One region of the Halalkalibacter sp. AB-rgal2 genome, then DNA from elsewhere that is predicted to be linked to it. Evidence: a T-box and tRNA genes for the amino acid it is inferred to sense, from the RefSeq annotation. Region 1 holds a T-box; the other holds one or more tRNA genes.
What was found. A T-box is a leader RNA that pairs with one kind of tRNA and senses whether it is charged. The one in region 1 lies ahead of serS (serine--tRNA ligase), so its partner is inferred to be a tRNA-Ser.
Positions count from the first base shown of each region.

Region 2: it has a tRNA-Ser gene. The T-box ahead of serS (serine--tRNA ligase) is inferred to sense a tRNA for this amino acid. The anticodon was not compared.

Region 1 is NZ_JBGUAV010000042.1:1,096-13,351, reverse strand. Features, by position in the region: gene ACERJO_RS20360 (ATP-binding protein) at 1-660, shown strand, start outside; gene ACERJO_RS20355 (YaaC family protein) at 683-1,645, opposite strand; gene guaB (IMP dehydrogenase) at 1,787-3,244, shown strand; gene ACERJO_RS20345 (D-alanyl-D-alanine carboxypeptidase family protein) at 3,345-4,691, shown strand; gene pdxS (pyridoxal 5'-phosphate synthase lyase subunit PdxS) at 5,001-5,885, shown strand; gene pdxT (pyridoxal 5'-phosphate synthase glutaminase subunit PdxT) at 5,905-6,492, shown strand; T-box leader at 6,493-6,698, shown strand; gene serS (serine--tRNA ligase) at 6,776-8,053, shown strand; tRNA gene ACERJO_RS20325 (tRNA-Ser) at 8,345-8,437, shown strand; gene tadA (tRNA adenosine(34) deaminase TadA) at 8,560-9,024, shown strand; RNA gene ffs (signal recognition particle sRNA large type) at 9,121-9,387, shown strand; gene dnaX (DNA polymerase III subunit gamma/tau) at 9,705-11,393, shown strand; gene ACERJO_RS20305 (YbaB/EbfC family nucleoid-associated protein) at 11,409-11,720, shown strand; gene recR (recombination mediator RecR) at 11,853-12,256, shown strand, end outside.
Region 2 is NZ_JBGUAV010000003.1:71,273-83,528, reverse strand. Features, by position in the region: gene ACERJO_RS03485 (hypothetical protein) at 27-389, opposite strand; gene ACERJO_RS03480 (MFS transporter) at 501-1,733, shown strand; gene ACERJO_RS03475 (DUF1002 domain-containing protein) at 1,851-2,735, shown strand; gene ACERJO_RS03470 (NfeD family protein) at 2,931-3,575, shown strand; gene ACERJO_RS03465 (DUF1189 domain-containing protein) at 3,675-4,439, opposite strand; gene ACERJO_RS03460 (Na/Pi cotransporter family protein) at 4,725-6,353, shown strand; tRNA gene ACERJO_RS03455 (tRNA-Asn) at 6,596-6,670, shown strand; tRNA gene ACERJO_RS03450 (tRNA-Met) at 6,674-6,750, shown strand; tRNA gene ACERJO_RS03445 (tRNA-Ile) at 6,771-6,847, shown strand; tRNA gene ACERJO_RS03440 (tRNA-Ser) at 6,858-6,950, shown strand; gene ACERJO_RS03435 (superoxide dismutase) at 7,186-7,794, shown strand; gene ACERJO_RS03430 (MFS transporter) at 7,938-9,233, shown strand; RNA gene ssrS (6S RNA) at 9,312-9,492, shown strand; gene ACERJO_RS03420 (peptidoglycan D,D-transpeptidase FtsI family protein) at 9,564-11,705, shown strand; gene ACERJO_RS03415 (hypothetical protein) at 11,776-12,256, opposite strand, start outside.

The sequences.
Region 1 (12,256 bases):
TTTATTCACGTTATTGCTCACGAAGTCCGCAATCCACTAACTGTTATTAAATCTTTTGCAACGATTCTAAAGACGGAAGTCAACCATGATGATTCTAAAGTGAAACTAGAATTAATTGAGGATTATGCGAAGGCTATCGATCATGAAATTAATCATATGATTCAAACAGAACAAATGTTAACGGTTGATTCTTTTTGGGAAGCGTCACAGCTTGAAATGATACCAATCATAAATGAAGTTGTTGAAAGTATGAGTGTAAAGGCAAGGACGCAAAATATTAAGTTGGACACAAATATAAATCTTCCTCATACCGCTCAAGTTAGGGGAAATGCGATGGGGATGAGACTCGTGATCTCAAATTTATTAAGTAATGCGATTAAGTATAGCTATGAGGGGAGCAGTGTTACATTAACAAGCTTTGTACAAAATGATTTTCTTTATATTCAAGTGATAGACCGGGGAGTTGGAATGAATGAAGAGGAGATAGACAAACTATTTAAGAAATATCAGAAAGTAAATCAGGATGTACCTGGACAAGGAGTCGGTTTGTTTATGGTATATAAGCTAGTGAATTATTTTAATGGAGACATTCATGTTGAGAGTGAAGAAAGGAAAGGAACGAAGATGGAAGTATCCTTTCCGTTATCATACACGGATTAATCGTGCGTTATAATGCACAATTCTATATAACTAGGTCTTGGAGAAATTTGGCTATGAGTAAAGGGATTTTTTCTTGGGCAACGTGTAGGTAATGCAGAATATAAGGAAGATCTTCACCATCAAAGGTATGGAGTAACTCCCCCCACCATTCAGCTTCATAACGACAGACCATGCTTAAGTTGTACAATAATAAGTAGTGAATGGCTAATTCAGGTAAATAGCGATATCCATCACGTCTGTACGACTTTAACAAATACAAATTTCCATTACGATCATATAGCCAAGGTGCTGAATATTGAATAGTCGGTTGTTGTTGCAATGTAAGGTGTAAATGATGACGTTGTTCGTTTATTTGATGGACTGTTGAATATCCGCTTGTAGGAAAGCTACTTAAATATCGCTCAAAACGTGAGACAGTCATATGATAAGAATCTAATAGCTCAGAAGGAAGCTGAATACTATTAGATTCCTTCTGAGCCCTATAAGAGATTGGAGAACCATTCATTTGATGGATCAGTTCATGCATATCACCGAGCTGTTCGAATAGTGTATTCATTTTAAATTTTTCAGATTCTAACTGTTTCACATGAAACATTTTATCTGAAAAGTGAGAAAAAAGACCGTGCTTTTGAATTTTGACTTCATCATCTAGAAAATGATAACTCGTCTTCTTTCTTTTTCTAGTTGTCACACCATGGGCTAATACTTGGCTATTCGCTGGATAAGTAGGATCTATTGCTAATACGCATGCCTTTAACAGTTGAACTAATCCATAAAATAATAAAATAGGCTGTAATTCAGTGGGTGATAGAGAAGCTTGCTTCATGTAGAGCTGTCCATGTTGTAAGTGATAAATAAAAGAATACGCAGAATGATAGCTTTTTGTTTTAGGTTGAGTCAAGTTCAGCTTTTTATAAGATGAAGTTAAATATTTTCTTGTATAAGTTGCTGAAAAGTAAGGGAGAAATAACTCAGTTGTATCCATACTAAATAGCTCCTTTTAAATAGTCAGTTTATTTAGAAAAATCTTATATTAATCACTTTCTTGACAGTAGTTTACCCACTTGATAAGCTACTAATAATATTTTTACGTTCATAAAAATGGTTTTGGGGAGGATACATGAAGATGTGGGAAAATAAATTCGAAAAAGAAGGGCTAACCTTTGATGATGTATTGCTCGTTCCAGCGCGTTCTGAAATCTTGCCACGTGACGTCTCAGTTAAAACAAAGCTAAGTGAAAACCTAGAGCTTAACATTCCACTTATTAGTGCTGGAATGGACACTGTTACAGAAGCAAAGATGGCGATAGCGATTGCTCGTGAAGGTGGATTAGGAATTATTCATAAGAATATGTCTATTGAAGCTCAAGCTGAAAACGTTGATCGAGTCAAACGTTCAGAAAGTGGTGTCATTACGAATCCATTTTATTTAACTCGTGAGCATCAAGTATTTGATGCAGAGCATTTAATGGGGAAATATCGTATTTCTGGTGTGCCGATTGTTGATGAGCAGCAAAAGTTAGTAGGTATCTTAACGAATCGTGATTTGCGTTTCATTGAAGATTATTCAATTGAAATTGACGAGGTAATGACGAAGGAAAACCTCGTAACAGCTCCTGTCGGTACGACATTAGACGAAGCGGAAAAGATTTTACAGAAATATAAGATTGAAAAGCTTCCTTTAGTAGATGACCAAGGAATATTAAAAGGTTTAATTACGATTAAAGATATTGAAAAGGTTATTGAATTCCCTAATTCAGCAAAGGACTCTCAAGGTCGGTTAGTTGTTGGAGCGGCTATTGGTGTTTCTGCTGATGCTGATAAGCGAATTGAAGCGCTTGTTGAAGCTGGTGTAGATGCAATCGTTATCGACACGGCTCATGGACATTCTAAGGGCGTACTAGATAAAGTTCGTGAAGTGCGAACTCAATATCCTGATTTAACGATTATTGCAGGAAATGTTGCAACAGCAGAAGCAACTCGTGATTTAATTGAAGCGGGTGCCAGTGTTGTAAAAGTAGGTATTGGACCTGGATCAATCTGTACGACACGAATTGTAGCTGGTATTGGTGTTCCCCAAATTACGGCTGTTTATGATTGTGCGACAGAAGCTAGGAAGCATGGAGTTCCAATCATAGCTGATGGTGGAATTAAATATTCAGGAGATATTGTCAAAGCATTAGCAGCTGGTGGACATGCGGTAATGCTAGGAAGCTTACTTGCAGGTGTTTCTGAGAGCCCTGGTGAGCGTGAAATTTATCAAGGTCGTCAATTTAAAGTTTATCGAGGAATGGGCTCATTAGGAGCGATGGAAAAAGGAAGTAAGGACCGTTATTTCCAAGAAAACGCGCAAAAGCTTGTTCCAGAAGGCATTGAGGGTCGTATTCCTTATAAAGGTCCATTAAATGATACGGTGCATCAGCTAATTGGTGGAATTCGTGCAGGAATGGGTTATTGTGGAACGGCGACGTTAGATGATTTACGTGATTATGGTAAGTTTATCCGTATTACAGGTGCTGGTTTACGCGAAAGTCACCCTCATGATGTTCAAATTACGAAAGAAGCGCCAAATTATTCATTATAGTGTCACATTATTTGGAAATAGATAGAGACTTCTCTATCTATTTTTTTGTAGTTGGTTGTGATAAAATAACCTCTATCGAAGTAGGTATGGAGGTGCTGGAGTGAGCAAAGCAATGAAGAAGCCACTTATTTTAATGATGGTAGTGGCGGTGTTAATGGGTGGTTGGTTACAGCCTAATCTAGCAGAGGCATCTGTTGATTTAGATGCTGAAGCTGCAATATTAATTGATGCTAAGACTGGTAAGGTTTTATATCAGAAGAAGATTGATAGTCTTCTTCCAATTGCTAGTATGACAAAGATGATGAGTCAATACTTAATCTTTGAAGCTGTAGAAAATGGTGAGATTAGTTGGGATGATGAGGTTCCAATTAGCGATTTCGTAAGGCAGTTATCTCTTAATAAAACGTTATCTAATGTTTCATTAAGGCAGGATTATTCATATACAGTAAGGGAGTTATATGAATCAGTCACAATTTATTCAGCAAATGGATCAATGATTGCTTTAGCAGATTTAATTGCAGGTTCTGAAACGGCTTTTGTGCAAAGAATGAATGAAAAGGCTGAGGAGTTAGGGTTTGAAGATTATGAATTTGTTAATTCTACTGGATTAAACAATAGCTCCATGAACGGAAATCATCCAGATGGGACGTCAGATGATGCTGAAAATCTCTTGTCAGCCAGAGCAACAGCTAAGCTAGCTTATCATTTGATTAATGATTACCCAGAAATTCTTGAGACAGCACAAATTCCTGTCATGGAATTTGATGCTGGTCCGGATGAAATAGAGGTTATGCATAATTGGAACTGGATGATTCCAGGTATTCGAGAAGACTTTGATCAGTTTTCATATGATGGAATTCAAGGATTGAAAACAGGATCAACTAGTACTGCTGGAGCTGCTTTTACTGGTGTTGCAGAGCGTGGGGATGTCCAATTAATTTCTGTTGTCATGAGAACGAGTGATCGAGAAGCACGCTTTACAGAAACTCGTAAATTGCTTGATTATGGTTTTAATCAATTTTCACAGATTGAATTATTCCCAGAAGGTTATATACCAGAAGGGGAAGAGCTTGTTGAAGTAGTAAGTGGGAAAGAGAATGAGGTGACCATTTCTAGTACAGACTCTTTAACAACTTTGATTCAAAGTGGCGACGAAGAATTATATCGTGCAGAGCTTGTATTAGATGAGAGTCAATTGAATGAAAATGGAAAGTTAGAGGCTCCAATCGAAGCTGGACAACAAGTTGGAAAGCTCGTGCTAACTTACAATGGAGAAGACGGAGATGAATACATTTACTCAGATGCTTCTGTTGAAGTGCCTGTTGTAACAGATCAAGCAGTCGAGAAGGCTGGTTGGTTTACCATGATGATGAGAGGGATTGGGGGCTTTTTCGCGGGAATATGGACAAGTGTTGCAGATACAGTTAGCGGCTGGTTCGGTTCATAAAGAAAAGACGCTATTGAGCCCACTGAAAAAGTACAATTCGACTTTTTCAGTACCTTTTGTTGGATTAGTAATGGCTTCACGCGTTGCTCGCTTGATACGAGAAACCTATTCGTATCAAGCTTTCCAAAACAGGTAACGGTTTCGCACATTGCTTAAAGGGCACCAAAAAAGCTAAAAACAACCTTTTTTAGTGCCCTAACGCTAGCGCGTTTTTCTTAAAAAGCGAGAGAATTGCGAACTTTTGATGTATACTAATAAAAGATATGTCAATTTTACTAGAGAGACCGTATAGGTATAGGAGGAATTCAAATGAGTCAAACGGGTACAGATAGAGTCAAACGTGGTATGGCTGAAATGCAAAAGGGTGGCGTTATTATGGACGTCATTAATGCGGAACAGGCAAAAATTGCAGAACAAGCAGGTGCTGTTGCTGTTATGGCATTAGAACGTGTTCCAGCTGATATCCGTGCTGCCGGTGGTGTCGCACGTATGGCAGACCCGACAATTGTTGAAGAGGTATTAAATGCTGTTTCGATTCCAGTAATGGCAAAGGCGCGTATTGGTCACATTGTTGAAGCTCGCGTTCTTGAAGCGATGGGCGTTGATTATATTGATGAAAGTGAAGTATTAACTCCTGCTGATGAAGAGTATCACTTGTATAAGCGTGATTTCACAGTTCCATTTGTTTGTGGTGCACGTGATTTAGGTGAGGCTTCTCGTCGTATTGAAGAAGGAGCATCAATGCTTCGAACGAAAGGCGAGCCAGGAACAGGAAATATTGTTGAAGCTGTTCGCCATATGCGAAAAGTGCAGCAACAAATTCTGAAAGTGCAAAATATGTCAAGAGATGAACTTATGACAGAAGCGAAAAATTTGGGTGCTTCTTATGAGTTGTTATTGCAAATTAAAGAAACAGGTAAGCTTCCTGTCGTGAACTTTGCTGCTGGTGGTGTGGCAACTCCTGCAGATGCTGCACTTATGATGCAGCTTGGAGCAGACGGTGTCTTTGTAGGGTCTGGTATTTTTAAATCAGATAACCCGGAGAAATTTGCTCGTGCGATTGTAGAAGCGACAACACACTATGAAGACTATGCGTTAATTGCAAAGCTCTCAAAAGGGTTAGGTACGGCCATGAAAGGAATCGAGATTTCTACTTTAGAGCCGTCAGATCGTATGCAAGAGCGCGGTTGGTAAGGATAGAAAGGAATCGACGATGGTTAAAGTTGGTGTATTAGCATTACAAGGAGCTGTGAGGGAGCATGTGCAATGCTTACAAGCTCCAGGTACTGAAGTAGTCGTAGTGAAGAAAGTAGAACAGCTTGCGGATTTAGATGGTATTGTTTTACCAGGTGGCGAAAGCACGACGATGAGAAGATTAATTGATTTATATGGTTTCTTTGAACCGTTAAAGCAATTTGCCAAACAAGGAAAACCGATGTTTGGGACTTGCGCTGGATTAATTTTAATGGCAAAGGAAATTGTTGGATATGATCAAGGCCACTTAGCTGTCATTAATATGAAAGTAGAGCGTAACGCCTTTGGTCGTCAGCGTGAAAGCTTTGAAACCGACTTACAGGTTACAGGAGTTGGTGATGATGTTCGCGCTGTATTCATTCGTGCTCCATTAATTGTTGAAGTTGGCAACGAAGTTGAGGTATTATCTAAATATAAAGATGAAATCGTGGCTGCTAGGCAAGGACAATTTCTTGCTTGCTCCTTCCATCCAGAATTAACGGATGACCACCGTATTCATCAATTTTTTGTCCAAATGGTTAAGGAAGCGGAGTCAGTAGTAGAATAGAAAAAAACGTGGAAAAAGGATTAGTATAGCTAGTTGCTTTGTTAAGAGAGCTGGTGGTAGGTGCGAACCAGTCAAACGCTAGTTAGAATCTCCCTTTGAGTGAAGAGTGAAAAGCTCTTACAGTTGTCGCTGTTATCGGCAAAAGTGGTATAGAATGATGTTTGTTCTATACAACAAGGGTGGCAACGCGGGAAACCGTCCCTTCTATTCATAATAGAAGGGACGGTTTTTTTTGAAAGGAAAGATTGGATAAAAGTGTTAGCTTAATCGAGGAGGGTGTAAAATGTTAGACATTAAACGTTTACGAAAAGATTTAGAAGGTATAACAGAGAAGTTAAAAACACGTGGTGAAGACATATCTGGATTAGACCGCTTTCAGGAATTAGATGAGAAAAGGCGAGCGGTTATCGTTGAAGTCGAAGAGCTCAAAAGCCGACGCAATCAAGTTTCGCAAGAAGTAGCACAATTAAAGCGTGAGAAAAAGGATGCTGACCATTTAATAGCTGAAACAAAAGAAGTTTCTAGTAAAATTAAAGCACTTGATGAGGAATTGAAAAGCCTTGAACTTCAACTCGAAGATATTTTACTTACAATACCGAATGTTCCTCATGAAAGTACACCAGTCGGCGATACTGAGGATGATAATGTTGAGATTCGTAAGTGGGGAGAGCTTCCAACGCTCGATTTTGAGGTGAAGCCACACTGGGATGCTGCGACGGATTTAAATATCTTAGACTTTGAACGTGCTTCAAAGGTTACTGGTAGCCGTTTTGTCTTTTATAAAGGTTTAGGGGCTCGTTTGGAGCGTGCGCTTATTAACTTCATGATGGATTTACATCAAGATGAACATGGCTATGAGGAAGTCATTCCACCATTTATCGTCAATCGTCAAAGTATGACTGGAACGGGGCAACTTCCGAAGTTTGCAGAGGATGCCTTTCAAATTAAAGATGAGGAGTACTTTCTCATTCCAACAGCAGAAGTTCCTGTCACAAATTTACATCGTGATGAAATTCTTTCTGTTGAGCAATTACCTATTGCTTATACGGCCTATAGCGCTAATTTCCGCTCTGAAGCAGGTTCTGCTGGTCGAGATACACGTGGTTTAATTCGTCAGCATCAGTTTAACAAAGTTGAGCTTGTTCGCTTTGTAGATCCAGAGGGTTCATATGAGGCATTAGAGCAGTTAACATCTCACGCTGAGAAAGTATTACAATTGTTAAAGCTTCCATATCGTGTCCTGAGTATGTGTACAGCAGACTTAGGTTTTACGGCGGCAAAGAAGTATGATATTGAAGTGTGGATTCCAAGCTATGATACGTATCGTGAAATTTCTTCTTGTAGTAATTTTGAAGATTTTCAAGCGAGGCGTGCGAATATTAAATTCCGCCGTGAACCGAAAGCAAAGCCAGAGTTTGTTCATACATTAAATGGTTCTGGTCTAGCGATAGGTAGAACAGTTGCGGCTATATTAGAAAATTATCAACAGGCAGATGGATCGATTGTTGTTCCAGAAGTACTACGACCATATATGCGTGTTGACGTAATTCAAGCTAAGTAATCATTCAAAGATAACCGGGTAGTTGTAAAGGGAATTGAAAAAGTGCGATTTTTACTTTTTTCAGTTGCCTTTAAGTAATGTGCGTAGCCGTTGCCCGATTTTGAAAGTCTTGCTATGAGTGGGTTTCTCATAGCAAGGCGTGCAACGAGCGGAGCCATTACTCTTCTTTGAGTTACTAGAAAGGACTTTTTCAGTGCTCTCCGCTAACGCTTTTTTCTTATAAAATGAAGGAGAAAGGACTTGCTTCTTGTTATCAGGTTTGTTATTATATTTCTTGTCAGTACGAAACGCGGAGGAATACCCAAGTCCGGCTGAAGGGATCGGTCTTGAAAACCGACAGGCGGGTTAAACCGCGCGGGGGTTCGAATCCCTCTTCCTCCGCCATACATTATAAATAAACACTGCCTTCCTGGTAGTGTTTTTCTTCTTTACGAGGTATGAGCGCTTATTTGGAGAAAGGTTTTACGTTTTACTGAGCGGTTGAGAAGATACGAGGAGGACTCGTTATGCAAAACCATGAAAAGTGGATGAGGCTAGCTTTGCAAGAAGCACAAAAGGCTGAGATGATAGGTGAAGTTCCAATTGGGGCTGTTCTCGTTCATCAGGAAGAGGCCATTGCTTCTGCTCATAATCGTCGAGAAAGTGATCAGCAAGCATTAGCTCATGCTGAATTAGCGGTAATTGAAGAGGCGTGTAACAACCTAGGGAGCTGGCGTTTGTTAGATTGTACGCTGTATGTGACGTTAGAGCCTTGTCCAATGTGTGCAGGAGCTATTTTACAATCTCGTATTCCGACCGTTGTCTATGGGGCAAGAGATCCTAAAGCTGGCTGTGTCGGATCATTAATGAACTTGCTTGATGATTCTCGGTTTAATCATCAGACGAAGGTGATTGAAGGATGTTTAGCAGAAGAGTGTGGGGCGATTTTAACAGCCTTTTTTCGCCGTTTACGAGCAAAAAAGAAAAACTAGAGATTCTTACAAATTCCACCTCTTGCATTTATAAGCAAAACACCCTATACTAAATACTACGTCGATAAAGACGTATAACAACATTATGACGATTTACCGTGCTAGGTGGGGAGGTAGCGGTGCCTTGTAACTCGCAATCCGCTATAGCGGGGCTGAATCCCTTCTAGAGGTTTTGGTGCTGCGAGGTCTGCCCTAAGTAAGTGGTGTTGACGCTTGGGTTCCACGCAACGGAAACCCATGAACCCTGTCAGGTCCGGAAGGAAGCAGCAGTAAGTGGATTCTTCCGTGTGCCGTGGAGTCGCCTGGGCCGAGCTAACTGCTTAGGTAACGCTCGTGGTACCTTAATCGAAGGAAGGTGCACGGTATCCTTTTTATAAAAAGAGCAACTACGTTCGCGAGGGCGTAGTTGCTCTTTTAAATTAGTAAGCATAAAAAAAGGATTGAGAAGGTGCAAAAAAAAGCTGTTTTTAACTTTTCCGGTGACCTCTCAGCTTGAAGTGTAATCAAGGAAGGTGGAGAAGGATTCACAAAAGAGTGCCAACTCAACCCTTGTAACGACTACACACAATGTAATTAGAAAAAACGGTTATGCCGTTTTTCTCTAAAACATTAGAATAGATGATTGTTCTTGATTAAGTGAAAAGCTATAATATATAAAGTAGGTGAAGGGGGACAGTGTGATGAGTTATCAAGCTTTATATCGTGTATGGCGGCCACAACTACTTCAAGATGTTGTTGGTCAAGAGCATATTACGAAAACGTTACAAAATGCTTTATTACAAGAAAAGCTTTCTCACGCCTATCTTTTCACGGGTCCACGTGGTACAGGGAAGACGAGTGCTGCGAAAATTATTGCAAAGGCAATCAATTGTGAACAAGCACCTGTTGCGGAACCTTGTAATGAGTGTTCTGCTTGTAAAGGAATTACATCAGGCGCCATTGTCGATGTGATGGAAATTGATGCGGCTTCTAATAATGGAGTCGATGAAATTCGTGATATACGTGATAAGGTCAAGTTTGCCCCGAATGAAGTTCGCTATAAGGTGTATATTATAGATGAGGTACATATGCTATCCACTGGAGCGTTTAATGCATTGTTAAAAACATTGGAAGAGCCTCCGAGTCATGTGTTGTTTATACTTGCTACAACAGAGCCTCATAAAATTCCGTTAACGATTATTTCTCGTTGTCAACGTTTTGACTTTAAACGAATTTCAAGCCATTCGATTGTTGCGCGAATTGAACATATTTTATCTGCTGATGGGATTGAGGCTGAACCTGAAGCATTATTACATATTGCAAGAGCAGCTGAAGGCGGGATGAGAGATGCATTGAGCCTTCTCGACCAAGCGATTTCATTCGCTGAAGAAAAAGTCGTGCTAGAGGATGTTCTAGCGATAACTGGGGCGATTTCACAGCAAGCATTAATAACGATTGTTGAATGCTTAATCGAGCAAAATATGATTAAAGCGTTACAAGAAGTCGATCGTATGGTTTCAGAAGGTAAGGATCCGATGCGACTAATAGAGGATTTAATCTATTTCTATCGTGACGTATTGCTCTACAAACATGCGCCAGATGTAGAGGACTTATTGGAACGGGCTAAGCCAGATGAAGCATTTCAAGCATTAGTTAAACAAATATCTCCTCAATGGTTACATCAGACCATTGAATCGTTGACAGGTAGCCAACAAGAAATGAAACTATCTGCTCATCCGAAAATCTTCTTAGAGCTAGCATTAATGAAGCTCTTGCCATACGAGCCTTCTCATCATGCAGGTGGTTTGGATTCAACGAAGGAAATCCAAGAGTTAAAAGAGCAGCTGAATTTTCTGCAGCAGCAGCTTCATGACATGAAAAAGCAACCTGTTCAAGTCAATGAGCAACAATCCTCTACACAACCGAGAAAGGTTAAGCGTCCGCAAGCAGTAAAATCAAAAGCATCGACTGCAAAGGTGATGGAGCTATTAAAAGCAGCGGATAAGCAAAGTTTACAGCTTGTTATGTCGCGTTGGGGTGATGTGATGGAGAAGATGAAAACAACGAATGTGCCAGGTCATGCATGGTTGAGTGACTGTAAACCAGTTGCTGCTTCTTCTTCTACAGTTGTTTTAGCGTTTCAAAATGAGATGCATCGTGATATGATGGATACAAAGTTTCGAGAAGTTCTTGAACCAATCTTACAAGCCATTTTCCAAACTCAACAGACGTTTGTGACATTGTTGAGTGAACAATGGGAACAGGTTAAGACTGAGTTTGTTAGCGATAAAGGAAAAACGGATGATGAAGCTAATAATGATGCGTTAGTTGAGGAAGCTGTTAAGCTTGTAGGTGAAGAATTAATTGAAATGGTAGATCGTGATTCATAAAAGGAGGAAATACAAATGAAAAACATGGGTAATATGATGAAACAAATGCAAAAAATGCAAAAGCAAATGGCGAAGGCTCAAGAAGAGCTAAAAGAAAAAACGATCGAAGCAACAGCTGGTGGTGGAATGGTAACAGTTGTAGCAAGTGGTGACAAGCGTATATTAGATGTAAAAATTTCTGAAGATGTGATTGACCCAGACGATCCAGAAATGCTACAAGATTTAGTGTTAGCTGCTACGAATGAAGCTTTAAAGCAAGTCGATGAACTTGTGGAACAAGACCTTGGTAAATTTACAAAAGGGATGAACGTACCCGGCTTGTTTTAATTAACAAAACATAAATTTATAGAGTGTACAATTTTTGTAATAAATCCACCTACCCTTTTTTAGTGTAGGTGGATTTTATCTAAAAGGTATGTCTGGATGTAAATGATTCTGAAGGGAAAGGAGGGTTTTTATTTGCAGTATCCTGAACCAATAGCGAAATTAATAGAGGGTTTTATGAAGCTTCCGGGTATTGGACCTAAGACGGCTAGTCGCCTGGCTTTTTTTGTGTTAGATATGAAAGAAGATGATGTGCTTGATTTTGCGAAGGCGTTGGTGAATGCTAAGCGAAACCTAACGTATTGCTCCAACTGTCATCATATTACTGATATTGATCCATGTAGAATTTGCGAGGACCAAAGTCGTGATAAATCGGTTGTTTGTGTCGTACAAGATGCCAAAGACGTCATTGCTATGGAGAAAATGAAGGAATACCGTGGCTTGTACCATGTCTTACATGGAGCGATATCACCAATGGATGGCATTGGACCAGAAGATGTTAAAATACCTGAGCTCTTAAAACGATTGCAAGACGATAC
Region 2 (12,256 bases), on a different contig from region 1:
ATAACAAACGGAACAGTGAAGGGTAATTAGGGATAGATTGGAAATAAATATTCGTGTCCAACTTGCATTTCTTCAGGTTCAATTCCATTTAATTGTTTAAAATCAAATATAATTTCTTGGATCGTTGCTGGAATCGGCCCTGTATGTAAATGCTCGACGACAGAAAGAACGGTTTGTCCATGCTCTACTTGAATAACCTCGTATGGTTCATTGTTTGATGTAATGACTTCTGTTGTATGTACTTCATTGGCTTCTGTTTCTGACTCTGACGAGAAGTCTCTTTGTTGATCTTTTTGAGAGAGTCCGTTGGGTAAAGTGCCAATCGTTAGATCATAATAAGTGCTGTATAAAAAAATGAAAATAAGAATAAATGCCAACAGTCTTTTCATATGCTTGTCCTCCTCCGTAGTCTCTTATTTAAGAAGTATATGATTGCAAAGGATGATTTATGCTTAATATGGAAAAAAATTCTTCGTATAATGCAAAAGGTGGTGAATAAAGTGAATATTAAGGGGTCCAATATATCGTTTTCGATATTTTTTATTGGATTATTGCCTTTTATTATGGTAATGGGGAATTCTTTATTCATCCCACTAGTGCCATCTATTCAGAAAACATTTCAATTAACAACTGTTGAAAGTGGTTGGTTTTTAACAAGCTTCTCGGTTCCCGCTGCTTTTTTTGTCCTAATTGGTGGTGTCGTTTCAGATCATTTTGGCCGGAAGCGGATTTGCGCTATTGGCTTGATTCTCATTATAGGAGGGTGTATCCTCTCCACAATTTCTTTATTTTATGTAAGTGCTTCCTGGAACTTTCTTATTGCAGGACGCGTCATTCAAGGAGTAGGCGCTGGAATCGTAAGCCCATTAGCAATGGCTTTTATTGCTGAATTATATGATGGGAAAGAACGGTTAAAAGCGTTCGGTACAATTGAAGTGTATAATGGAGTGGGGAAATTGATCAGTCCAATCTTAGGAGGTTTTATGTTACTCTTATCGTGGAATATAAGTTTTATCTTATATTTAGCTATTGCACTACTTGCTTTAGCAGGGATTTTTATTTCAATACGAAAAGAATCAATAACGAACTCGTCGCTATCGCTGAAACAGTTGATTCGTTCGCAAAATCAAATGTGGCAAGAGCACTGGCGTTGGCTTCTTCCAATTACGTATGGTGGAGGAGTTGGAATGTTTTTGTTGTTCGGTTATTTATTTTATTTATCGTATGTATCAGAACAAGCTTCTCCTTTTCCAAGTGAATGGAATGGAGTCATAATCGCTTTTCCTCTTATAGGACTAACTGTATGTTCCTATGTAACTGGACGTTTTTTGAAAAATACTACAGATATGTACAAACGGATGATGCTTTATGGTGTGATGCTGATGGTCGCTGGAACATTAGGACTGTTTGCTCGTGAAAGCTTTTCATTTATTGTACTAGCTATGTTTTTCTTTGCAGCTGGTCTTGGTATTTTCTTGCCTGCTGCTAATGCGGCATTAGCAGCTATTGTGTCAAAGGAAACGAGAGGTGCAGTCTTTGCAAGTTATTCAATGATACGATTTTTAGGTGTCGCCTTTGGACCTGTTCTGTTTGGCATTTGGATGACAAATATGGAACAACTTATTTTTAATGCTTTCTTTTTTATAAGTGGACTAGCTTTATTTATGGCGATGAGCTGGCACTGTTTTCCGATTGGACATGATTGTGATCACGAGAAAATGTCACATATATAAGCTAAAAATAAGTCTTAAGTCCCTTTTCTTATTGTCGGAAAAGGTGTTTCTTTAAAGAATAGATCGTACTTTATTGATCTATGATGGAAGTATGAATGCAGAGGAGTAGTGAAAACGATGAAACGACTGATAACAAAAAGCTTTTTGTTCTTTTTAATAGGACTTCTTCTTCTACCAACGGTTCTACCTGCTGTTGCGTTGGCAGATGCAATGCCTGGCGATGTCATTGTAACGTTAGGAGAGGATTTAAGTGAGTCACAGCGTCAGCAGCTAATGAATGAAATGGGTGTGACAGAGGACAACCTCATTGTTTATGTCTCTAACGAGGAGGAGCATCAATATTTAGGAAGCTATATTAGTGCTGCCAGAATTGGAACGAACGCTCTTTCTTCATCAAAAATTACGTTGCTTGAAAGTGGAGAAGGTCTTTCGGTTGAGACGAATCGAATTGATTGGATTTCTGATGAAATGTATATGAATGCTTTAATTACAGCAGGAGTAGAGGATGCAGACATTTATGTAACAGCACCAATAGATGTTTCGGGTACTGCTGCCTTAACGGGACTGTTAAAAGCGTACGAAGTGGCAATGGAGATCGAAATACCTGAGGAGCAGAAGCAAATTGCCAATGAAGAGATGGTGAAGACTGGGGAGCTAAGCCATACGATTGGTGCTGAAAATGCGACTGAATTAATGAATCGTATTAAAGAAGAAATAGGAGATCAGCCGATTGAATCGGAAGAGGATCTTCGTGCGCTCATCCAACGTATTGCTAATGAAATGGGAATTACATTAACAGATGAAGAGCTTAATGGGCTTATTTCGTTGTTCATGCGAATGAAAGATCTAAACATTGACTGGAATCAAGTACAGGACCAAATTAATAATGTACGTGATAACCTAGGTGATTATTTGAACCGTGAAGAAACACAAAGCTTTATTCGGAGCGTATTGGATTTCTTCAGTCGTCTCATTGATGTCATTAAAGGCTGGTTTAGTTAATCTTTACGATCAATGCGATAGACTTTGCTAGAGGTTGTTCTTAAAGGAGAAAATAGCTCCTTTGGACAACCTTTTAAAATGTGCGGTACTCTTTTTTTATAGAATATCACTTGTTATAATTAGTTTTGAAAGTAAGTGAAACCAATTGATGTGATGATCGTAAATAAAAGTGTAGTGAGAATAGGAGGTGGAATGATGCAATGGTTAGATTCTGAAACAATTGGCTTTTTATTTGTATTTTTAGGTACGTTATTTTTGATTGGTGAATTGTTTGTGAGAGCGAAAGGGATTTTTGCTATTCTTGGTGTTGCGATTATGGCAACTTTTTTCTCTTACCATGTTTCAACAGATGCAGGTATGTGGGTCGTTATTTTATATGTTATCGGTCTATTACTCATTATTATAGACGGGAAGGTAATTACTGATGGTTCGGTTGCACTTATAGGTGTTGTCTTAATGATTGTAGGTCTAGCAATTCCTTCACCGACCTTTCTCTATGGTGTATTTGTTTCGATGGGGTTTATCCTTGGTGGGTTCAGCTCGTTGCTCTTCTTGAAAGTATTTCCTTCAAGGGATTTATGGGCAAGGATGACCTTAAAGGATCGGCTAACTGGTGACTTAGGATATAACTCCATTAACGATGAATACAAAGAGCTTGTAGGAAAGAAAGGTCGAACACTAAGTCCATTTCGCCCTACTGGTTCAATTGTCATTGAAGATCGTCAGTACAGTGCAACGAGTGGTGGACAGTGGCTGGAGGCTAATGCAGATATCATTGTCGTTTCTGTTGATGGAACTCGCATTGTCGTTAAACAGATTGAAGAAAATGACGAGCAATAATAGAATAGAGGATTCTAGATAAGAGTCACATAAGCTGTTTTTTGGCTTATGTGACTCTTTTTAGCAGGTTCAGAATGAAATTAATTATCGTGTTTTTTCTCAAGTCGTTTTTCGAGGTAGGGGGATTTGACGAATACTAAGAGTAATCATACTCATACTAACAATGATATACCAAATGATATGAAGGTCGATTATTAAAGTATCTACCCAAAAAAAGAGAAGGGTAGGCAATGTGATCGCATGTGCAGCTATGCTCCAAAGGTGGCGGTATTCAAGGTTGCGTTTTTGTCGAATAGGTAGAGCAAGAAACGCTAATAAAGTAATCCCTAAATAAGCAGAACCAGATAGAATGGCATATAGGAATAGAGTGATAATGATTAATAACAACGGTATGAAGCTATGCAGCTGTTCTACACGATCATTGATGTCTCCTTCATTTACACCATTTAAACCTAATAGCGAGTAAGATACAGTAAATGACTCGTCATAATCAATTATATGTAGATCATGTTGTGAGAATACAATTCCTCGACTGTCGGCTAAGTGATCCTCTGAAAAGGATTGATTTGGGTCAAAAAGAAGCGTCCCTAGCTGATCGTTCTTTAATTGAAAATAGGGTGTGTCTTCTTCTAGTAGTAGTTCTCCATTCTCAATGGAAAACGATGGTAATCCTAAATGGATTGTATCTTTAAGTTGCTGCACGGAATGATAGATCGATGTATTCATGATAAAGAAATATGGAAGACTTGCTATGAGAACGAATAAAAACACATGACCAATGGTTGATGTAATTGGACGAAAGCGGCTATAAGCGATCACTTTAAATTGAGTAAGGCTTTTATAAAACCAACTGGAAAAATTCATACGACATTCCTTTCCGATTTAACGATACGAATATATATTATCAAAACTTTAACATATAGTCAGTTTTTAGTTATTAAAATGTGATCTTTTGATGAAAGTTGAGTTCGAAATGAACCATTTACATAGCTTCTTTTAAAATGGTAAAACTTATTTAAATTATTTCTCACTTTTGTGTTTACAAAACGTTATGTAATACTTAATAATAGACTAGGTGTCCATGTTGAGCTTTGTCGAAAAAATAGAAAAAAAGAAGCGACATGACTTTCAAATGAAGGGATGAGGATTTTGGATTTACAGACGCTCTTGTTCATGTTTTTTGGTGGTCTAGGAATTTTCTTATTCGGTATTAAATTTATGGGGGATGGTCTACAGAAGGTAGCTGGGGAGAGATTACGTGATATTCTAGACAAATTTACAACAAATCCTGTAATGGGGGTATTTGCAGGAATATTTGTAACCGTATTGTTACAAACAAGTACAGGAACGACTGTATTAACAATTGGATTAGTGAACGCCGGCTTTATGACATTAAAGCAAGCGATTGGCGTTATTATGGGGGCAAATGTAGGGACAACCGTTACAGCCTTCATTATTGGAATTAAAATTTCCGCTTATGCATTGCCGATTATCGCATGCGGTGCAGCGCTGATTTTTTTCTTTAAAAATAAAAAAGTAAACAACTTTGGACAAGTTATATTTGGTTTCGGAGCTTTATTCTACGGTCTTGAATTAATGGGTGATGGCTTGCGACCAATCCGTGACTTACAAGTGTTTGCTGATTTGACAGTAAGTATGAGCAATATGCCGCTCCTTGGGGTCTTAATCGGTACTATTTTCACCGTTGCGGTTCAAAGCTCAAGTGCCTCGATTGGGTTATTACAGCAGTTATATGAACAAGGGGCTATGGGATTAGATGCGGCATTGCCAGTCTTATTTGGTGATAATATCGGAACGACGATTACAGCGATATTAGCCTCAATTGGAGCGTCGATTGCAGCGAAACGTGCTGCGTTAACTCATGTCATTTTTAACTTAATTGGAACGATTATTGTGTTATTGTTGTTTATTCCATTCTACGAATTAGTATCGTACTTATCAGTAGAGCTTGGCTTAAATGAACGAATGCAAATTGCTTTTGCGCACGGTATTTTTAATGTGTCAAATACATTAATTCAGCTCCCATTCGTAGCCGTATTGGCGGTGATTGTGACGAAGCTTATACCAGGTGATGAGATCAACATTGAGTATAAAGCAAAGCATCTTGACCCTCGTTTCATCGGAAGTTCACCAGCTATTGCCTTAGGACAAGCGAAGCAGGAAGTGTTACGTATGGCTGAATTTTCAGAAAAAGGTCTACTTGAAGTTAGCCAATATTTGGTGAATGGCCAAAAGCGTCATGCTGAGATCGCTGTTCAATTTGAAGAAGCGATTAATAATTTAGACCGGAAAATTACCGATTACTTAATTCAAATTTCCTCTAGGTCGTTATCCGATCAAGATTCGAAGCTCCATTCGGTTTTAATGGATACGGTTCGCGATATTGAACGGATTGGTGATCACATTGAAAACATTGTAGAGCTTAAGGATTATCAAAAAGCAAACAAGGTCAATTTAACAGAAAGCGCAGTGGATGATTTAAAGGAAATGTGCGATTTAACTTTGTCAACACTAAAAGAAGCAATACAGTCACTAGAGCTTCTTGATCATGATATGGCGAATTCTGTCATTGAAAAGGAAGAGAAGATTGACAAGATGGAAAGAAAGCTAAGAAAGAAGCATATCCAACGTGTCAATGAAGGAAAATGTACAGGATCTGCCGGTATTGTTTTTGTTGATATTGTTAGTAATTTAGAGCGGATTGGTGATCATTCAGTTAATATTGCAGAAGCGGTTATCGCAGACGATCATCACTAATGACTTAATGAGTTGGAGGCGTCTAATAAAGGGTTATTTTGTATCTTTTTAGGACGTCTCTGTTATGGAAATTTAACGATTTTGTTGAGAGTTTTGAAAAAGTTGAGACGGTATTTTTTAAAAATGGTTGTCACTTCTAAGCATTTATGGTACTTTATGAAAGCAGTGTTAAACGAGTTTTGAAAAAATGATTGACACGTTAAATAGGTCATGTTATTATAATTCTTGTCTTTCTGAAATGTTCCACAGTAGCTCAGTGGTAGAGCTATCGGCTGTTAACCGATCGGTCGTAGGTTCGAATCCTACCTGTGGAGCCATGTGGCGGTGTAGCTCAGCTGGCTAGAGCGTACGGTTCATACCCGTGAGGTCGGGGGTTCGATCCCCTCCGCCGCTACCATTATACATAAAAAGAAATAAGGACCCTTAGCTCAGTTGGTCAGAGCAGTCGGCTCATAACCGATCGGTCGTAGGTTCGAGTCCTACAGGGTCCACCAACTTATTTATGGAGGAATACCCAAGTCCGGCTGAAGGGATCGGTCTTGAAAACCGACAGGCGGGTTAAACCGCGCGGGGGTTCGAATCCCTCTTCCTCCGCCATACTTAAGAAATCAGTAAAGCGCCTTAGAGGGGCTTTTTTTATTTTGTTTAAGGATAGACGTTCATGGGTATAGTAAAAAAGGTTTTCAAGTATTCATTGCCTCTTTTTAGATTCGTAAGCATTATTTGTTGCAACGATATTTAAATTTTGGTAATGTAAGTGTTGGAAAGACTTTTTAAACATTTTTGTTTATTAAGTTAACCTTAAAAAACTAGTTTGTAGGAGGAGATTTAAATGTCATACGAATTACCACAATTACCTTATGCAGCAAACGCGTTAGAACCACACATTGATGAAGCGACAATGAACATTCACCACGGAAAGCATCATAACACTTATGTAACTAAGTTAAATGATGCACTTAAAGGACATGATGAGCTTGCAAGTAAAAGTGTAGAGGAGCTAGTATCTAACCTTGATGCTGTTCCAGAAAGCATCCGTACAGCAGTTCGTAATAATGGTGGTGGTCACGCTAACCATACATTATTTTGGAAGCTCCTAAGCCCGAATGGTGGAGGCGCGCCAACAGGTGAGCTTGCAGCAGCCATTGATGAAGCGTTCGGAAGCTTTGACAAATTCAAAGAAGAATTTGCAAATGCTGGTGTAACTCGCTTTGGTTCAGGATGGGCTTGGTTAATTGTTGACGGCGGAAAGCTATCGATTACAAGTACTCCAAATCAAGATACACCATTAATGGAAGGAAAGACACCTGTTCTCGGATTAGATGTTTGGGAGCATGCATACTATTTAAATTATCAAAATCGTCGTCCAGACTACATAAGTGCATTTTGGAATGTAGTGAACTGGGACGAGGTTGCGAAGCTTTATAGCGCAGCAAAATAACAATGTATTTCGAGAGCTTGAGCCTTTGGCTTAAGCTCCTTTTTCGTTGTGGGCATTCATTCTTCTCGTAACTCTTCTTTGTATTTTCGTGTGTATAACGACTTTCTTACGTGACACACTATCTGTGAGGGTGGTGGAGATTCGTGAAGGTATCGTTTATAAAGAAGGTCATTGGAGATATAGAGGTAACACGTGATTTAGTTTTGTTATTAATAATTGGCGGGTTATACGCTTTAAGTGTAGCCTTATCAAATACATTTGTGAACGTGTATTTATGGAAGCAATCAGGTGAATTTATTGATTTGGCTTTGTATAATTTAGGCTCGGTCGTGATGCAACCTATTGCTTTCATTTTTGCTGGGAAAGTCGCAAAGAAAATCGACCGAGTTATCGTGTTGCGAGCAGGAGTTATAACATTGGCCGTCTTTTTTACGACTGTACTATTGCTAGGGGATCGAGCCAACTCGTATTTAATTTTGTTAGGTGTATTATTAGGGATGGGGTTTGGGTTTTATTGGCTAGCATTTAATGTGCTAACCTTTGAAATTACGGAGCCTGAAACAAGGGACTTTTTTAATGGCTTTTTAGGTCTTTTAACATCATTTGCTGGAATGATTGGACCGATTATGTCAGGTATTATTATTACTAAAATGAATAAATTCACCGGATATACGGTCATTTTTACGATATCATTAATTTTATTTGTCATTGCAGTATTAATGAGTTTTATGCTTAAGCGACGCTCTGCAGAAGGTCGTTTTTTTTTCAAACGGATTTTGGCAGAACGAAAAAAAAATCACAATTGGAAGCAAATATTACATGCTCATTTTTTTCAAGGGTTACGTGAAGGGACGTTTATGTTCGTCATAGTAGTATGGGTGTACATTGCAACGGGAAGTGAGCTAGCGATTGGTACATACGGACTCGTTGCATCAGGGGTGCAATTTCTTGCTTATTACGTTGTAACAAGAGTGATTAAGTCAACACGTAGAAAAAGGTTTATTTTCATTGGTGGGACTATTTTGTATTTAGCTATATTTATTATTGTCTTTGGAGACTTAACATTTACAAAACTAATCACATATGGGGTTATTATTTCAATGGCTTATCCATTACTATTAGTTCCGTATGTTTCGCTTACGTATGATGTAATTGGAAAGGGCTGGAAGGCCGCAGAGATGAGAGTTGAATACATTGTCGTGAGAGAATTATTTTTAAATACAGGTCGAATTGTATCAGTGTTAACGTTTATTGCAACGGTTACCTTTTTTTCGGAAGAAAGAGGTATTCCGATATTGCTCCTTATTTTAGGGGCAGGACATGCTGTGATATACTTCTTTATCCGAAAGGTTGATTTCAAGCCGAACAAGGGCGGAGACAATTATGCTTTCTCACGACAGGATAAAGGTGAGGGTGATTCAGGTAGTACAACAGTATAAAAATAACGATACAATGATAGCGTTTTCATTTGACAACCGTCAATCGAATGGTATAATAGAATCAAATAAGACAAATAACGTCGCCTGCCGTGTTAGTCAGCTTCTCCTTGTTTCGAACCTTGATTGAAAATAGGGAGTTCTATATTGAATGTTAGACAGTAAGCCAACGTGACTTGGACACTGGAAGACATTCTGCGAACACCCACCTACGAGTGTAGGTTCATGAAACAATTGAAGCAACGGCATACGCGGGTTACACTTTATGAACAGAATAGACACCTTAAGTGGGTGTCTATTCTGTTATGCAAGGAGGAACGGGATGTGGGGAGAATGAAGAAGGGCAAGAAAAAGCATCATGTTCCTGCACGCTTAAATGTACTCTTTTTCGCTGTATTCATTCTGTTTGCAGCATTAATACTGCGATTAGGAATGGTGCAAATCGTTGAAGGGGAAGAGTATGTGAAGGAATTGCAAAGAACGAGCAATGCGACAGCCCGCATTGATGCGCCTAGAGGGGTTATGTTTGATCGTTATGGTCATGTTGTTGTAGACAATGAATTAGAGCTATCTGTCACATATACAAACCCATCTGAGGGAACGAGTAATGTTGAATTAATGAGAATTGCGTCTGAGCTTTCTCCATTGTTAGAAATGGATGCAAGTCGTGTAACCGATCGTGATATACGTGATTATATTCTTATTAATATGAGTCAGGAAGATCGATTGGAATTAGTTCCAGCTGAAGAGCGTAGAGATTTAGATCATTCTGAAGAATATGTATTGGAAGTTGAAGCGATCACCGATGAAATGGTTGAAGCCGTTACTGAGCAAGAGCTGCAAACAATCGCTGTGTTTCGTGAAATGGTACGTGGTTATGCGAATACACCGCAACGAATTAAACGAGATATATCAGAAGATGAGGCACATGTCATTAGTGAAAATCTCTATCGCTTGGATGGCGTTGATATATTACGAGATTCACGACGTTCTTATGTATATGGAGAATCATTCCGGAGCTTCTTTGGCTCAACAGGTCAAATTCCGCGAGAGCGATTAGATGCTTTCCTTGCACGTGGGTATGACCGTTCGGATATTGTTGGAACGAGCTTTCTTGAAGCACAATATGAAAATGTGCTCCGTGGGCAGAAGGCTGTTGTCGAAAGTGTGATGACACAATCAGGAAACCAAACCGTTAATCGTGCTATTGAGGAACGAGAAGGACAAAGAGGGAATGATCTTGTTCTTACGCTAGATATGGAGCTACAGCAAGTCGTCGAGCAAGCGATTGAGAAACAAGTGACAACAGGTAATCCATTCTTATCAGATCGTGCGGCCTATGCGATCTTTATGGACCCGAAAACAGGTGATATCTTATCAATGGCTGGTTATTTCGATCCGCATGATAGTGAACGCTCGACGTATGCTGATCATCTCGGTGCTGTGAACAAAGTATTTGAAATGGGTTCATCTATTAAAGGAGCGAGTGTACTAACAGGGTATCAAGAGGGGATTATTTCACCTGGTGATCAATTGAACGACCGAATTATTCGTCTTAATGATGGGCAAGGAGGTTTTATTGAGAAAAGCTCAATTAACCGAAATACGCATGGTTGGGTTAGTGACCGTCGTGCGCTCGAGGTGTCGTCAAACGTTTACATGTTTGAAATCGGTCTTCGAATGGCTGGCTGCTATAACTCTAATACGGCAAGCTGCTCGTTTCCGACAGCAACTACTCATCAAGCGTTTGACCGTGCTCGATATAACTTCAGTCAATTTGGTCTAGGGACAGAGACGGGGGTAGATTTACCATCTACATCAAATGGTCTCCACGGGTCGGAATTAAACCCAGGTAATTTAGCCGATTTTATGATTGGTCAATTTGATACGTATACGACCTTACAATTAGCGCAGTATGTCTCAACGATTGCTAATGACGGCTACCGGATGCAGCCAAGACTCGTCAGTGAAATAAGAGAGCCTGTCGCGGACCGAAATGAATTAGGAGCGATTATTCAACAGTTTGAACCGAAATTATTAAATCGGATTAATAATACAGACGATGAAATTGCACAAGTACAACGTGGGTTCCGCGATGTTGTAACTAATTCAGGAGGTACTGGCTATCGAAATCTCAGCAGCACCTCTTATAATTTAGCTGCTAAGACAGGAACGGCCCAAGTACGAGTAGCCGTAGGAGAGCCTGGAAATCGCCGAGCTGTAGATGGGAATAATCAAACGTTAGTCGGTTACGCCCCATATGATGATCCGGAAATAGCCTTTGCGATTGTTGTTCCGCAAGTGAAGTTAAATAATCAAGGTGGACGAGGCGGAATGGCACAAGAGATTGCTAAGGACGTTTTAGATTGGTACTTTGAACGTGAGGACTCGATGCGTCATGGACCGGTCAAGCCAGATGCACCACTCTTAGAGAATGTCGATAGTGATGAGGAAGATCCTGATGTAATTGAATAGTTGTAAAAAAAGAAGAGTGCTAATTAAGACACTCTTCTTTTTTACGACGTAATTAGTACTTATACTCATTCTATGTCATTAACTCGACAATTTCCTCGATCGTCATATCACTCGTTACCTCATACTGTCCGGTTCGTAGACGGTGAGAGAGCTGTTCGTTTTGTACATAGGAAAGTAAGTCTTGCTCGTTATTAATAATACGCCCACGTACTAATTGTTCAGCGACATCATAGCTAGTCATACCTTGAGAAATCTCCAGAATCATGACGTAGGTCGTCTGTCTTTCATGCTCATTCTCTTCAGTTCTATCTTCTTGTTCGTCTAACTGTGCATGTAGCTCAGCGAACTCATCTTCAGATATGACAACATACTGCTCTTGTTCGAGCTGTTCAATTAATTGTGTCGTTGAAAGTTCTTCATGAGAAGTTAGTGGTGCTTCACGGTCTTCTTCAGCATCTGTCACTTCCTCTTGACTATGAGAAACGTACAGAGCTCCACCGATAAGTGCCGTTGCTAGAAATAGTCCACCAGCAAACTGCTGTAACCCTTTT